DNA from 3 places in the Caenibius sp. WL genome. Region 3 is predicted to be linked to each of the others. Evidence: riboswitches for the same ligand, from Rfam matches in the RefSeq annotation. Region 3 holds a riboswitch; each other region holds the start of a gene.
The links. Region 3 has a riboswitch for cobalamin ahead of K5X80_RS05770 (TonB-dependent receptor). Riboswitches for the same ligand answer to the same signal wherever they lie in the genome.
Positions count from the first base shown of each region.

Region 1: another riboswitch for cobalamin. It lies ahead of K5X80_RS09965 (energy-coupling factor ABC transporter permease); the one in region 3 lies ahead of K5X80_RS05770 (TonB-dependent receptor).
Region 2: another riboswitch for cobalamin. It lies ahead of K5X80_RS00745 (DUF1636 family protein); the one in region 3 lies ahead of K5X80_RS05770 (TonB-dependent receptor).

Region 1 covers NZ_CP081844.1:2,090,036-2,095,523, forward strand. Annotated here, with positions in the region: gene K5X80_RS09950 (MFS transporter) at 52-1,131, shown strand; gene K5X80_RS09955 (alpha/beta hydrolase) at 1,141-2,208, shown strand; gene K5X80_RS09960 (cyclophilin-like fold protein) at 2,360-2,710, shown strand; cobalamin riboswitch at 2,783-2,997, shown strand; gene K5X80_RS09965 (energy-coupling factor ABC transporter permease) at 3,031-3,708, shown strand; cobalamin riboswitch at 3,792-4,040, shown strand; gene K5X80_RS09970 (TonB-dependent receptor) at 4,218-5,488, shown strand, end outside.
Region 2 covers NZ_CP081844.1:118,439-123,926, reverse strand. Annotated here, with positions in the region: gene K5X80_RS00750 (N-acyl-D-amino-acid deacylase family protein) at 1-1,321, shown strand, start outside; cobalamin riboswitch at 1,382-1,572, shown strand; gene K5X80_RS00745 (DUF1636 family protein) at 1,784-2,194, shown strand; gene cobT (nicotinate-nucleotide--dimethylbenzimidazole phosphoribosyltransferase) at 2,191-3,207, shown strand; gene K5X80_RS00735 (histidine phosphatase family protein) at 3,204-3,770, shown strand; gene K5X80_RS00730 (adenosylcobinamide-GDP ribazoletransferase) at 3,767-4,483, shown strand; gene K5X80_RS00725 (threonine-phosphate decarboxylase) at 4,480-5,466, shown strand; gene cbiB (adenosylcobinamide-phosphate synthase CbiB) at 5,459-5,488, shown strand, end outside.
Region 3 covers NZ_CP081844.1:1,236,177-1,241,664, reverse strand. Annotated here, with positions in the region: gene K5X80_RS05785 (Coq4 family protein) at 1-447, shown strand, start outside; gene K5X80_RS17190 (DUF47 family protein) at 617-1,741, shown strand; gene K5X80_RS05775 (inorganic phosphate transporter) at 1,761-2,762, shown strand; cobalamin riboswitch at 2,869-3,106, shown strand; gene K5X80_RS05770 (TonB-dependent receptor) at 3,318-5,183, shown strand; gene cobW (cobalamin biosynthesis protein CobW) at 5,330-5,488, shown strand, end outside.

The DNA of each region.
Region 1 (5,488 bases), 850 kb from region 3:
GCGGTGCTGTCGATGGCACTGTGCGTCGCTATGTTGATCGCATCGGAATTCATGCCGGTCAGCCTGTTGACGCCGATGGCCGCGGGGCTGCGCGCGACCGAAGGACAGACCGGACAGGCGATCTCGATCAGCGGGCTCTTTGCAGTGGCGGCGAGCCTGCTCATCACCACCGTCGCCGGCAGGCTGAATCGAAAATGGGTGTTGGTCGCCATGACCGCCCTGATGCTGGCGTCGCTGGTGTTGGTCGCGGCCGCGCCGAATTTTGCGGTGCTGATGATCGGCCGTGCGCTGCTCGGCATCTGTATCGGTGGATTCTGGGCATTGGCGACCGCTGTCATCATGCGGCTGGTTCCTGAAAGCGAGGTGCCAAAGGCGCTGGCGCTGATGTATGGCGGGCAGGCCATCGCGGCGGCCTTCGCCGCGCCGGTCGGCGCCTATCTCGGCGGCCTGTTCGGATGGCGCGCGGTGTTCTGGGCGCTGACACCGATCGTCGCGGTCAACCTCGTCTGGCACATGGTCGCGCTGCCCTCGCTGCCCGCGCGCCACCGGCAGGATTTTCGCGCCATGATCGACCTGCTCAAGCGGCCTTATTTCCTGCGCGGGCTCATCGCTTCGATGCTGTCCTGGGGCTCGGCCTTCACCATGTTCACTTATCTGCGCCCGTTCCTGGAGCAGGTGACGGGCGTGGATGTGACGATGCTCTCGCTCCTGCTGCTGGTGCTGGGCTGCGCGGGGTTCGTCGGTACATGGGTTTCGAGCCGGTTCCTGAGCGGCAACGTTGCCCCGCTTCTGAAGCTTCCCGCGCTGCTGATGGGTGGCTGCACTCTCGGGCTGCTGCTGTTCGGCGGTTCCATCGTCGGGGTGGGCCTGTTCCTGGCGATCTGGGGTGCGATGAACACTGCGATGTCGGTGATCTGGATGACCTGGATGGCGCAGAACGCGGACGATGCGCCCGAGGCCGGGGGCAGCCTGATGGTCGCCGCGATCCAATCGTCGATCCTGCTCGGCGCGGTCGTCGGCGGGCTGCTGCTCGATGGCCTGTCCATTGGGGCAACTTTCAGCGGCAGCGTCGTCCTTGCTGGAATTGGCCTCGCGCTGATCGGCAACGGGCGCCGTCTGCTCAAACCATAGGAGGCATTCATGAACACTCTGGAAACCCCGGCGCATGTGGATCGCCGCGCACTGATGAAGCTGACCGGTGCCGGCATGGCCGCTGGACCCCTTTTCACCACTTCCAATGCGGAGGCACAGACTATGACGAACGAGTGGGGCAAGACCTTCCCGAAAAGCGCGAAGGTCGATCACCGGAAAGTTACGTTCCGGAACCGCTACGGGATCACTCTGGTGGGCGATCTCTATCTGCCGCAAGATCGCGGTGACAAGCGCCTGGCGGCCATCGCCGTCAGCGGGCCGTTCGGCGCGGTGAAGGAGCAGTCGTCAGGTCTTTATGCGCAGACGATGGCGGAGCGTGGTTTCGTCACGCTGGCGTTCGATCCCTCCTATACCGGGGAAAGCGGCGGCGAGCCGCGCAACGTCGCCTCGCCGGACATCAACACCGAGGATTTCAGCGCAGCCATCGATTTTCTCGGTTTGCACCCTGCCGTCGACCGGGAGCGGATCGGCGTGATCGGCATTTGTGGCTGGGGCGGCATGGCGTTGAATGCCGTCGCGGTGGACAAGCGGGTGAGGGCAGTGGCGGCCAGCACCATGTATGACATGACGCGCGTGATGGCGAAGGGCTACGACGATAGCATGACGCCCGAACAGCGCACGCAGACGCTGGAGCAACTGAGCCGGCAGCGTTGGACGGACGCGGAAAACGGCGCCCCGGCCTACCAGCCCCCGTATAACGTGCTGAAAGGCGGCGAAGCGCAGTTTTTGGTCGATTATCACGACTATTACATGACGCCGCGCGGCTATCATCCGCGTGCGGTCAATTCCGGCAATGCATGGACGCAGACCACGCCGCTGTCGTTCATGAACATGCCGCTGCTGACCTACATCAAGGAAATCGCGCCGCGCCCCGTCCTGCTGATCCATGGCGAAAAGGCCCATTCGCGCTATTTCAGCGAGACGGCCTATGCGGAGGCGGCGGAGCCGAAGGAACTGGTGATTGTCCCCGGCGCCAGCCATGTCGATCTCTACGATCGTATGGATGTGATCCCGTTCGACAAGCTCCACTCGTTCTTCGAACAGCATCTGGTTTGACGGGGGCAAAGGTGCGGCCATGAGGGCACTGGGACGATCATTGGTTTTGATGGCTATCGCCGGGCTGGCCGGCGCCTGCAAGGCAACGGCATCTTGGGCCGATGCCTCGGCGCTGGGACCGAACCGATCCGAACAAGCCGTGGAGGAGCCGATGAAAATCAGGATTGTCACCGCCGACCGGTCATTGATTGCCGTGCTGGAAGGCAGCGCGAGCGGGCGGGCCTTTGCGGCGCTGCTGCCACTCGAACTGACGCTGAGCGATTATAATCGCACCGAGAAGATCGCCGATCTGCCGCAGCGCCTCTCGACCGAGGATGCGCCTGAGGGAGTGGAGCCGAAAGCGGGCGACATCGCCTACTATGCGCCGTGGGGCAATCTCGCGATCTTCTACCGCGACTTCGGTTATTCGCGCGGCTTGGTCCGCCTGGGCCGTCTCGAAGGCAGTGCCGAACCGCTCGCGAAACTGGATGGCGCGCGGGTGCGTATCGAACTGATTCCGTGATACGGGGTGGCGATTCCAGTCTGGCGGATCCGGGAAAATCGGGATTTGCTTGACTTATCGCATCCCCCGCGCCCTAGCCTTGCGATGCATGGTGTCCGTGATGCGGCAACGCATCAGGGATGAAACGGGAATGAGGAAGGGCCCCCGGGCCTAAGCCTCGACCGCCCCCGCGACTGTGAGCGGCGAGCGACTTTCCGACAAGCCACTGGCGCACCCCTGGTGCTCCGGGAAGGCGGAAAGCGTGACGACCCGCGAGTCAGGAGACCGGCCATGCGTTGACTATAACCAAGGCCGTCGGTGGGACGGCAGAGGAGACGCATATGCATATCGAACCCGGCGTCGTTGCCGAGGGAAAAATCTGGCTGAGCTATATCACCGCAGCCAGCGCCGGTGGCTATGGCCTGAATCTGGCCCGCAAGGCCATCGCGGAAAGCGGCGTGCTGTCGCTTCTGGTCCGTAGTCTTGCGGCGACGGTGCTGGTGTTCTGCTTCTTCGAAGTGCTGCCGCATCATCCCGTTGGCGTATCCGAAGTGCACCTGATCCTGGGATCGACGCTATTCCTGCTTTTCGGCGTTGCGCCAGCGGCCATCGGGCTGGCGCTTGGCCTGTTGCTCCAGGGCGTGTTCTTTGCGCCCGTCGATCTGCCGCAATACAGCATGAACGTTACCACACTACTGGTTCCACTTTTCGCGCTGACGGCGCTGGCCCGGCGGATCATCGCGCCCGACACGCCCTATGTGGATCTTCGCTACGGGCAGGCTCTGGCACTTTCGACGACGTATCAGGCCGGTATCGTCAGCTGGGTCGCGTTCTGGGCCCTCTACGGGCACGGCTTCACGGCAGGCAACATGGCCGCCATCGCCACGTTCGGAGGGGCCTACATGCTGGTGATCGTGATCGAACCGCTTGTCGATCTCGGCGTTCTGGCTCTGGCCAAGACTCTGCACCGCTTCAAGGACAGCGGCCTTGTCGAACGCCGCCTTTACCAGGCAGTATAATCTATTCCTGCAAGTGCTCATATGTGAGCACTTGCAGCATGAACGGAAATTCGTATTGTGCTGTCATCCGGGCTGGCCATCAGCCCGGATATGATCGCGCCGGTGCCTCGAGAGAGGCTTAAAATGGGAACGCGGTGAGGAAGGGATTTCCCGACCGAATCCGAGGCTGTCCCTGCAACTGTAAGCGGCGAGCGCGATACACATGCGCGGCAGGGCAATGCGCCGATGCCGCCAGCCACTGGGCCGGACGCTAAACCATGCGAGGCCTGGGAAGGCCGTGTATCAAGCGATGACCCGCAAGCCAGGAGACCTGCCGGCGTCTGGTCGCTCTTGCTTTGGTCCAGGGGATGGCCGGGGCACGGATCTCTCCGTCTGAGCGACAAACGAGCGGCTGGGGCCGCATCGGTTCGTGTGTCGGTTGCCCCCTGGCGTCCGGCCGATGCGCGCTGCCGACCGTTTGTGAACGGCAAGCCCCCGCCCAGTGTCGTTGGACGCCGATGGGGGATATAATGATCAAGCATGTACCGGCCGCGTTTGCGGCTTTCGCTCTCCTTGCGCCTTGCACAGCCCAGGCCGATGCGGCCGACGCCACCGATGCCGACAGGGATACTATCGTGGTGAACGGGGTGTTGGGCAATCTACGGCTCAACATCGCAACCGAAAGCGCCAGCCGTCTCGGTCTCACGCCGCTCGAAACACCTGCCAGCGTGGAAACGCTCGATGGCGACGCGATCCGTCTGCGCGGTGATCTGACAATCCAGGATGCCGCCGCCAGAGGGACCGGCATTGTGAACACTTCCGGGGTGTTCGGTTATGGCCTCTCGGCGCGCGGTTTCACCGGCCAGAATTCGGTGATGACGCTCTACGACGGCATGCGGATGTACAACAACACGCTGACTTTCCCGGCTGATCCGTGGATGGCGCAGAGCGTGGAGATCCTGCGTGGCCCGGCCTCGGTGCTTTATGGCGAGGGTGCGATAGGCGGCGCGGTCAATGTCTTGCGCAGGCAACCGGGCGACACGCTTGAATTTGCGGGCCGCGCAGGTGTTGCCTCGTTCGGAACAGTGCATGCCGCGGCGGGCGCGGGGGGCCCGATCAGCGATGGGGTCAGCTTCCGGGTGGACGCCAGCTACCGCCGGTCTGATAGCTGGATGGATCGTGGGGACAGCAGCGCCATTGCGTTTTCCGGGGCGATCCGGCTACGCCCGGCGTCCGATTTCAGTATCACGTTCTCACACGATTTCAGCACGCAGAAGCCACGGATCTGGTTCGGTGTGCCGCTGGTCAACGGCGCGCTCGACACATCGATCCGGCGCAACAATTATAACGTCACCGATGCCCGGCTGCGCTTCCGCGACAATTGGAGCCAGGCCAAAGTGGAATGGACACCGTCCGAGGCGGTGACGATCCGCAGCACGTTCTACCATCTCTGGGCGAACAAGTACTGGCGCAACGCCGAAAACGTCAGCTACGTCGCGGCAACGGACACCACGCCCGCGCAGATCCGCCAGTCCGGTTTCCTCGAACTCTATCATATCCAGAAGCAGACCGGGAACCGCACGACCGCCAACCTGAAGCAAACCTTCGGCAGTATCGAGAACCATCTCGTCGTGGGTTTCGACGTCAATCGGATCAGCTACAAGAACGTCAGCAATGCGGGTAACAACGCCGCGCGCCTGATCGATGCCATCGATCCAGTGCCGGGCAGGTTCATCGATCAGGCCGCCGCTCCCACCAAGGCCCGCTACACGAACAATATCGACCAGTTCTCCGTTTTTGC
Region 2 (5,488 bases), 1.1 Mb from region 3:
GGAAACCTATCCCGAATATCTCGATTTCCTTGCCAGCCGCAGCTTCGACATGGATGTGGCGTGCTATGTCCCCCATGCCGCGCTGCGTGTCTATGTCATGGGTGAGCGCGGGGCGAACCGCGAACCGGCGACGGCAGAGGATATCGCGCAGATGCGCGCGCTCTATGGCGAAGCGCTGGAGCATGGCGCCATCGGCATCGGTACTTCGCGCACGCTGTTCCACCGGTCGAGTGATGGCAAGCCGATCCCCACGCTGGAGGCGGGGGAGGCGGAACTGTTCGGCTTCGCCGATGAAATGCGCGCGCGGGGCAAAGGCGTGTTCCAGATCGTGGAAGACATGCATCTACCCGATGCGACACTGGATAACGTGGTCAATCTGGCCGACCGTTCCCGGCGCCCGGTGACGTTCACTATCGGCACGCCCAACGAAGGGCCGCTCGCCTGGCGGCGGCATCTGGCGCAGTTGCAGGCGGCGAACGACAGGGGGCTGACCGTGCGTGGGCAGGTCCTGCCGCGCGGCGTGGGGATGATGCTGGGCCACCAGCTGACGCTCAACCCGTTCTATTCGACGCCGACTTACACCGCGCTTGCCCATCTGCCGCTGGCGCAGCGGCTGGCGGAACTGCGCAAGCCCGAAGTGAAAGCGGCGATTCTGGCGGAAGCGCCCGATCCCGAGACGGCGTCCATGCTCGGGCGGGTGGTGCGCCAGTTCGGCACGATGTTCGAACTGGGTAATCCGCCCGATTACGAACAGCCGCCCGAAAACAGCATCGCCGCGCGCGCCGCGCGCGAAGGGCGCACGCCGGAAGACCTCGCTTACGATATCCTGCTGGGCAAGGATGCGACGCTCTATCTCGCCATGGCCAATTTCACCGATGGCAAGCTCGACGCGGTGGGCGAAATCATGCGTCATCGCGATATCGTGCCGGGGCTGGGCGATGGCGGGGCGCATTGCGGCACGATCTGCGATGGCAGCTATTCCACCTATATGCTGATGTACTGGGCGCGCGATCGGGCGGAAGGGCGCATGGCGCTGCCCGATGTCGTCCGCTGGCTGTCGCACGATACGGCGGCGTTGATGGGCCTAGCCGACCGGGGCCTGATTGCGCCGGGCCTGCGCGCCGATATCAATGTGATCGATTTCGACGGGCTGCATCTCCACGCTCCGGAAATCACGCACGATCTGCCCGGCGGCATGCCGCGTCTTGTCCAGCGGGCGGATGGCTATACGGCGACAGTGGTCAACGGCACGCCGGTCTATCGCGATGGGCAGCCCACCGGGGAACTGCCCGGCCGCCTGATCCGCGCGGGCGCGGCATAGGCCGCTGCGGAAGAGGGGCGGGCTCCAGCGCGGGCCTTGCCACCTTCCGGCATCGGTTCTATCAGCCACCGCGCGACAGGTTCCCCGCGAGGGGATTGAAAGGGAATTCGGGTGCAAGGCCCGGGCTGCCCCTGCAACTGTAAGCGGATAGCCACCGGCCCTCAGCCATTGGGATCGCCACGATCCTGAGAAGGCGGCCGGAACGGCGCAGACCCGCGAGCCAGGAGACCTGCCTGACGCGGTCGTTCTTCGACCGGACAGGGTGAGCCGGCCGGACGGGGATTCCCTCGCGCAACGACACTTGTGCCCCGGATCGCCGGGTCGTGTGCGGTGTCGTTTGCGAACCTGATACCGCACATCGCCGGGCAAACGGGGTTTCGTGTTCGAAACCGGGGATTCGCCTATGCTTGATACCGCCCGAATGCCGCTCATCCCGCCCCCACCCTGTTGGAGAGCGCGGCGATGACTTTGCAAGCTGTCGCAGCCGGGCCATCGGTGGTGGTGTGCAACACCTGCCGCCTCGCGCCGGATCAGCGGGAAGACGGCACGGGACAACGCGGCGGGGCCCTGCTTGCCGATGCCTTGCGCGCCGCGCAGGCAGCCGATCCGGCCTATGCCCATATCGCGGTGCAGGAAATGCCCTGTCTCTTCGCGTGTTCACGCCATTGCACGGTCCATATCCGCGCGCCGGGCAAGATCGGCTACGTATTGGGCGATTTCACCCCCGATGCGGCGGCGGCGCAGGCGATCCTCGCCTACGCGGCACACCATGCGGCGAGCGTGGAAGGGCAGGTGCGCTATGCCGATTGGCCCGAAGGGGTGAAGGGGCATTTCATCACCCGCACTCCGCCCGAAGGGTTCGTCGCCGTATGATCCGGTTCGATAGCGTGGCCGCGTTCGACGCGGCGCTGGCCGATCTGCCGTCGGCTGATGCGGCGGCCCGGGCGGCGGCGGCGGAGCGGCAGGCGGAATTGACCAAGCCTGCCGGGTCGCTCGGCCGACTGGAGGAAATCGCGCTGTTCATGGCCGGATGGCAGGGCACGCCGCGCCCGCAGGCGGAACGGATCGTGGCGGCGGTGTTCGCGGGCAATCACGGGGTCGCGCGGCAGGGCGTCAGTGCTTTTCCCCCCGAAGTGACCGCGCAAATGGTTGCCAACTTTCAGGCAGGCGGGGCGGCGATCAACGCGCTGGCCGGGGCCTGCGGCGCGCAATTGCGCGTGGTTCCGCTCGATCTCGATCGCTTCACTGGCGATATCACCCGCGAAGCGGCGATGAGCGAGGAGGAATGCCTTGCCGCGCTCAACACCGGGGCGGCGGTGATCGAACGGGGGGCGCATCTGGCGTTCGTCGGCGAAATGGGCATCGGCAACACCACTCCGGCTTCTGCCCTCTGCGCGGCGAGCTTCGGCGGCGCGGCGGAACGCTGGGTCGGGCGCGGTTCGGGCGTGGGGGACGAGGGCATTGCCCGCAAATGCGCGGCGGTGACGGCGGCGTTGGCGCTGCACGGTGCGCGGTGCACCGGCCCGTTCGAAACGCTACGGTGGCTGGGCGGGCGGGAAATCGCGGCGATGGCAGGCGCGATTCTGGCCGCGCGCATGATGCGGATGCCCGTCCTGCTCGATGGCTTCATCTGCTGCGCCGCGCTCGCACCGCTCGCCGCCGCCGTGCCCGCGATCACCGATCATTGCCTCGCCGGGCACGGTTCGGCGGAAGCGGGGCACCAACGCCTGCTCGAAAAGCTCGGGCTTGTGCCGCTGCTGCAACTCGACATGCGGCTGGGCGAAGGGACGGGCGCCGCAGTCGCGGCGCAGATCGTCCGCTCCGCGCTCGCCGCGCACAACGGCATGGCGACTTTTGCCGAAGCGGCGGTGACCGGGGCGGTATGACGCCTTTCACCGTGCATCTGATGCGCCACGGCGCGGTGGAGGGGGAAGGGCGGCTGATCGGCAGCAGCGATGTCCCTTCCACGCGCGAAGGCGATGCGCGATGCGTGGCGCAAGGTACGGCACTGGCATTCACGCGCGTGGTCTGTTCCGATCTCATCCGCGCCCGCCGCCCGGCGGAAGCGCTGGCGGCGCAGCGGGGCGTGCCCCTGCGGATCGATCCCGATTGGCGCGAACTGGCGTTCGGCGCATGGGAAGGGTGCGCCCCGGCGGATTTGCCGCCCGATGCGCTCGCGCGGTTCTGGGCCGATCCCGACGCCACCCCCCCGCCGGGTGGGGAGCGATGGAGCGCGCTGGTCGCCCGCGTGGGGCGGGCGCTGGTGCGGATGGAAGGCGATACGCTGGTTATCGCCCATGCGGGGGCAATGCGCGCGGCGCTCGCTTCCCTGTTCGGCTTTTCCGCCACGCAATGCTGGACGCTGGACCTGCCGTATGGCGCGGTTCTCTCGCTCCGTGTCTGGCCGGGTGAACCGGTCGGCGCGCAAATCACCGGGCTTGCGGCATGAGACGGGCGGTGCTGGCATTGCAGTTCATGACCCGGTTGCCGCTGCCCGCCGTGCGCGCTGACGAGGCGGATTTCGCTGCCTGCATTCGCTGGTTCCCGCTGGCTGGGATGGTGGTCGGCGCGGCGGTGGCGCTGGCTGTGTGGTTGGGGCTGTGGATCGATCCATGGCTGGGGGCGCTGCTCGGCCTCGGTGCCTGGGTTACCATTACCGGCGCGCTCCATCTCGATGGGGTGGGCGATATGGCCGATGCGGCGGGCGCGGCACACAAGGGGCGGGAACGCCTTTCCGCCGTGCTGGCCGATCCGCATATCGGCAGCTTCGGAGTGACGGCAATCGCCATGCAACTGCTGGCCAAGTTGGTGCTGCTGCGCCTTGCGCTGGACGCGGTGCCGCTGTGGACTTTGCCTGCGCTGTGCATGATCGCGCGGATCGGCCCGCTGGTCTGGACGCTGACTCTGCCCCCGTTGCACGAAGGGTTGGGCACCCGTTTTCGCGCAGGAATCGGCTGGGGCCATGTGGCGGCCTGGGCGGTGCCCGGCATCGTGGCCGCGTGGTTCGCGCCCGGCCTTGCCGTGGCCGTTCTGGCAATCCCTGCGTGGCGCTGGTGGATCGCCGCGCGGATCGGCGGCATTTCGGGCGATGGCCACGGTGCGGGGATCGAATGGTGCGAAAGCGCACTGCTGCTCGCGCTGGTGGCGGTGGCTGGGTTATGAGCGGCACGTTCACCTGGCATGGTGGGCGGCTGGCGGCGGCGCGGGCGCAGTTCGGCGATGGCCCGCATCCATGGCTGGACCTTTCCACCGGGATCAATCCGATTGCCTGGCCGGGCGCGGTGATGATTGCGCCCGATTGGGGCAGCTTGCCCGATCCGGAGGATTTGCGCGCGCTGGAACAGGCTGCTGCTCTCCATTTCGGGGTGGACCCAGCCAATGTCTGCGCCGTGCCGGGCAGCGAACTGGGCCTGCGCCTGCTGGGTGCGCTGTTCGATTTGCCCGCGCGCCATCTCACCCCCAGTTATCGCACGCATGCCGAGATATTCCCCGGGAGCCGCGCCATACCCGCGCCCAAGGGGCCATTGCCGCAGGCGACCATGCTGGTGCTGGCCAATCCGAACAATCCGGACGGCCGGGTGCTATCGCCTGAAACCTTGCGCCGATGGCTTGTGTGGCAGGGGGAGGCTGGCGGCTGGCTGGTGGTGGATGAAGCTTTCGCCGACGGGGCGCCGCAGATCAGCATGGCCCCGCACGTGGCGGATGACCGCTGTCTGATCGTGATGCGCTCGTTCGGCAAGTTCTTCGGGCTGGCCGGGGTGCGGCTGGGTTTCCTGATCGGCCCGCGCAGCGTGATCGTTCGCTTGCGCCGCCTGCTGGGCGATTGGCCGCTGTCTGCCGCCGCCATCGCTATCGGGCGGGCGGCTTATGGCGACGGCGCGTGGATCGCCGCAGCGCGTGAAGCGCTCGCGTGCCGCGCGGGGGCGCTCGACGCTTTGCTACGCAATCATGGTCTGGCGGCGGCGGGTGATTGCCCGCTGTTCCGCCTGATCGAACATGACGATGCGCATGGGATATTCACCCTGCTCGCGCGGCAGCAAGTGCTGACCCGCCCGTTCGACGATCATCCGCGCTGGCTGCGGTTCGGCTTGCCAGCCGGGCCGGAAGAGCTGGAGCGGATCGATCGGGCGCTCAGGCATGGCTGAACCGGTCGCTCTGGCCGCGCTC
Region 3 (5,488 bases):
CAGATCGATATCGTGCCCCGGTTCGAACCGAAAACGCAGTTCGAATACTATGCGCTGCGCAGCGGGCAGACGCACGATCTCGAACACATCGTCACCGGTGGGAATTTCGACATTCTGGGCGAACTGGTGCCCTATTATGCGCGGCTGACCAACGTGCCGCGCTTCCTCGATGCGGAACTGGCCGGGCTGGTCAACGCCAATCAGTTGCTCGGCGCGCACCGCCTCGTCACCCGCACGGGCCTGCACTATCCGCAATCGTTCCTCTGCGCGATGGAAGCGGCGCAGGCCGGGATGCAGGTCGGCCTGCAATCGGGCCCGATCTTCATGGCGAAATACGAAGACGTGTTCCATCTGCCCGTGCCTGAAGCGCGCGCGGCGCTGGGCATCAAGGGTGCGGTGAACGTCGATACCGCCGCCGCCTCGCTCCAGTGGGACGAATACGCCTGAGTCGATTTCCGCGCCGGTCGCGCGCTTCTTCTCTCCGGCGCCACCTGTTTCCCGCGCAGGCAGTGCCAAAACGCAACGCCGCCCGCGCAGATGCAATCGCGCATTGCCTGCGCGGGCGAGTTCGTCTAGCCGGGCCCCCTCGCAAGGCAAACGGAGGCACAATATGGCGATGCGGCAGATTGCTGTGCTTCCCTATCGTGCGGATTCCGCGGCTGTAGACGCGCCAATTCGCGTTCTGCTCATCACATCGCGCGGCCGAGGCCGCTGGGTGATTCCCAAAGGTGGGCAGATCGCCGGGCTTTCGCCGCACGCCAGCGCCGCCCGCGAAGCCGAAGAGGAAGCCGGGGTTCTGGGCGCCGCCTGCCCCACGCCGATCGGCACCTACCGTTTCCGCAAACGCCGCAAATCCGGCGCTTCGGTGCTGACCGACGTACAGGTGTTCCCGTTTGCCGTGACCGAGGAACTCGAAAGCTGGGAAGAGCAGCACGAGCGCGAAAGGCGCTGGTTCACGCTCGCCGAAGCGGCCGAAGCGGTTGAAGAAGACGATCTGCGCGCTCTCATCCGCAGCTTTGGCCCGCGCGAATTCCGCCGCGCGGCGCTGGGCATCAAAATGATCGAGACAGTGGCGGAAAAGACAGGGGTTAATGCCATGTTTGCTTGGTTCCAGCGGCTTATCCCGCAACAGGGGAACTTCTTCGAACTGTTCGAGCAGCAGTCCGTCACGCTTGTCGCCGGCGCCGATGCGCTGGCCCGCCTGTTGCAGGGCGGCCCCGGCAAGGCCGATCACGTCCGCGAAATCGAAGAACGCGAACACGATGCCGACAATATCACCCGCGAAGTGCTGCAGGCGGTACGCCGCACCTTCCTCACCCCGTTCGATCGGGGCGCGATCACCAGCCTGATCGCCACGATGGACGATGCGATCGATGAAATGCACATGACCGCGGGCGCCGCCGATCTCTACGACATCACCGAATTCGAACCGGAAATGCGCGATATGGCAGCGATCATCGTCGATGCCGCGCGGCTGACTGCCGAAGCCATGCCGCTGCTGCGCAAGATCGCCGACAACGGCGTGCGCCTGCACGAACTGACCGAACGGCTAGTGCGCATGGAAGGCCATGCCGACGCCATCCACGCCGCCGGGCTCAAACGCATTTTCCGCGAAGTGGGCAGCCGCGATCCGCTGCAATTCATGGCGCGGCAGGAAATGTTCAAGCGCCTCGAACGCGTCGTCGACCGTTTCGAAGACCTGGCCAACGAGATCGACGGTCTCGTGATCGATCACTCCTGAAAAGCCCAGTACCGCTCGCATGGATCACAGCCTCGCCCTCCCCTTGCTGATCGGGCTGATCGCGCTCGCGCTCGCATTCGATTTCCTCAACGGGCTGCACGATGCGGCCAATGCGATCGCCACCGTGGTCGCCACCAAGCTGCTTTCGCCGGTCATGGCCGTGCTGTTCGCCGCGTTCGGCAATTTCGCCGCTTACTGGCTGGTCGGGCTGCATGTCGCCGAAACCGTGGGCAAGGGGATCGTCGACAAGGACGTTATCACCCCGGCGGTGGTGTTCGGCGCGCTGGTCGGGGCGATGTTCTGGAACGTGCTGACCTGGATCAAGGGTATCCCTTCCTCCTCCAGCCACGCGCTGATCGGCGGATTGCTCGGGGCCGGGATCGTCCATGCCGGGCCGGGCGCGGTCGAAGCGGCGGGCACGATCAAGACCATCGCGGCGATTTTCGTTTCGCCAATCCTCGGCTTCGCGCTTGCCATGCTGCTGATGCTGATCACGTCCTGGCTGTTCAAAGGCATCCAGCCGCGGCAGGCAAACGGCACGTTCAAAGTGCTGCACCTGTTCTCCTCCGCCGCCTATTCGATCAGCCACGGGGCCAACGATGCCCAGAAGACGATGGGGATCATTACTGTCCTGCTCTATTCCACCGGGCATCTCGGCGGGGAATTCCACGTGCCGGAATGGGTGGTGCTGTCGTGCTATCTCGCCATTGCGCTGGGCACCATGTCGGGCGGGTGGAAAATCATCAAGACGATGGGCAGCAAGCTGACCAAGCTCAACCACCATTCGGGCTTCTGCGCCTCCACCGCCGGATCGTTCGTGGTGTTCGGCGCCAGCGCGCTGGGCATCCCGATTTCCACCACGCACGCCATCACCGGCAGCGTGGTCGGCACCGGCGCCGCCCGCCGGGCCAGCGCGGTGCGGTGGAGCGTGGCCAGCCGCGTGATCGTGGCCTGGTTCATCACCATTCCCGCCAGCGCCGCCGTGGGCGCGCTGTTCTACCTCGCCACCCGCCTGTTCTGAGGCCCATCCCCCACAGGCCGCCGCGATATTGTGCGTTGCGGCAAAGAAGGATTGACATGGCCCCCGTTTGTGACTATGGCCCTGCCCGTGGAAGCGGGATACATCCGCTTTCCGTGATCGCGCCGGTGCCCGAAAGGGCTTAAAACGGGAACACGGTGAGGAACGGGTTTCGCCCGATCCCAATCCGGGGCTGTCCCTGCAACTGTAAGCGGCGAGCGCGATGCATAGGCTTCCTTCCGGGGAAGCAGCCACTGGGCCATCCGCCAACCATGCGGGGCCTGGGAAGGCCATGCATCAAGCTATGACCCGCGAGCCAGGAGACCTGCCGGCGCATGGTCGCTCTTGCCGCGATCCAGGGGATGGTCATGGCACGGTTACTCTCCGTCTGAGCGACGAACCGAAGCGGCTGGGGCCGCGCGGTCATGCGCATGCGGGCGAAACAGCGCCCGTCCGTGGGCGCTGACCGGCCGTTCGTTGCCCGTGCTGCCCTCCCCTGGGCCGCCGGACCGCGCACGGTGCGCCCTGCCGCCAGTTGCTCTGGCGCGGGGATAACGCATGAAGACCACCTGTTTCGTACCCTTGATCGCACTGGCCGCGGCGGCCCCGGCCTATGCCGAAAGCGCGGACGATCTCTCTTTCGAAAGCCGCGCCGACATCATCGTCACCGCTTCGCGCGCGGTCAGCGAACCGCGCGAGATCGGCAGCGCGATTTCCGTCATCACGCGCGAAACGCTCGACCGCAACCAGATCACGTTCGTCAAGGATGCGCTGATCGATACGCCGGGCGTGCTGGTCAGCACCGACCGGCCCGGCAATTACGCCTCTGTCAACATTCGCGGATCGAACAACGACGAAGTGCTGTGGCTGGTCGATGGCATTCCGCTGGGCGATCCCAGCGCGGCCAGCACCGAATTCCGCGCCGATCACCTGATCGCCGCCGATATCGCGCAGATCGAGGTGCTGCGCGGCAATCAGAGTTCGCTTTACGGCTCCGACGCGATCGGCGGGGTCATCAACATCATCACCCAGCGCGCCATCGAAGAAGGGATCGCGGTCAACGCCGAAGCGGAAGCCGGATCGCACGGCACGCTGAACGGCGGCGCATCGCTGCTGGGCAAAAGCGGCCCGGTCGATTTCCGGCTCACCGCCACCGGCTATCGCCACGATGGCCCCTCGCTCACCGATCCACGCACCGCCACCAGGCCCGCGAGCGAGAAGGACGCATACCGGCGCTACGGCTTTTCCGGCCGCATGGGCGTGGAAGCATCCCCCAATCTGCGCTTCCAGATGAACGGGTTCTGGGCGGACACGTTCTCCGATCTCGACAACACCGGCTCGGATTCGCTCAACACTGTCAGGAAGCGCGAATATGCCGTTTCCGGGCAGGGCCTCTACGCCAGTTCGGACGACAGGCTGACCGTCAGGCTGACCGGCAGCCGCTACGTCGCGCGGCGGCTCTATTTCGGCAGCGCCTACCGGCCCGAAGGCGATCTCTATCGCGGAACCAAGGACACGCTCGCACTTGATGCCAGATACGACACCGGCGGGCTTATCAGCCTCGCCGCGGGCGGCGCGCTGGAACGGGAAAAGAGCGATCAGGCCACGTTCCATTCGGGCGATTTCAACGCCCGGATCAGCACCCGTTCGGCCTATGGCGAACTGGCGCTGCGCCCGGCGGCAGGGCTGACGCTGACCGGCGCGGCGCGGATCGACGACAACAGCCGCTTCGGCACGTTCGACACCTATCGCGGCACCGTGGCCTATGCCGCCGGTCCGGTGAAATTCCGCGCCAGCTACGGCACCGGGGCGAAAGCGCCGGGTCTCTATCAATTGTTCGACCCGACATACGGCAATCCCCATCTCAAGGCGGAAAAGAGCCGGGGCGGCGATATCGGCGCCGATATCGCGCTAAGCGACACGTTCAGCGCGTCGGCCAGCTATTTCTTCCTCAGGAAGACCAACGAAATCGAGTGGAACGCCAGCATCGGCCGATCCGGCGGCTATCGCCAGTGGGGCCGCACCCGCGCGCACGGGGTGGAACTGGGCCTGACCGCGCGCCCTCTGGCCTGGCTGACGGTCAGCCAGAGCTTCACCTACACCGATCACGAAGCCTACAGCGATGCGGCGGCGCGATACCGGGACAGCGGCCGCCCCGAATATGCGGGCACCACGGCCATCACCGTCCTCCCCGCCGCAGGGGCGGAATTCACCGCCCGCGTCCGCTATCGCGATGGCGACGCTTCGACCCGGCTCGCCACCCGGGCCTATGCCGTGGTCGATCTGCTCGGCTCCTACCGGATCAACGGGAATGTCGAGCTGTTCGGCCGGGTGACCAACCTTTTCGACAAGTGGTACCAGATGTACGCGCACACCAACACGCTCGGCCGCAGCGCCTATGGCGGTGTCCGCGTCAGCTTCTGACGCCCTTTCGCAGGGCGGCGGACAGCGGCGCCGCCCTGCTTTTCCATTTCCGAGGAAAAGCCCGTGCCCCCGATCACCCGACACCAACACCGTCCCACAAACGGCAGGCCGAGGCCGAAATCCAACCATCATCAAGGAGACACCGCATGAGCAAGGTTCCGGCCACTGTCATCACCGGCTTCCTCGGCGCGGGCAAGACCACGCTGATCCGCCATCTGCTGCAGAATGCGCAGGGGCGCAGGCTCGCCCTTATCATCAACGAATTCGGCGATGTCGGCATCGATGGCGAACTGGTGAAAGGGTGC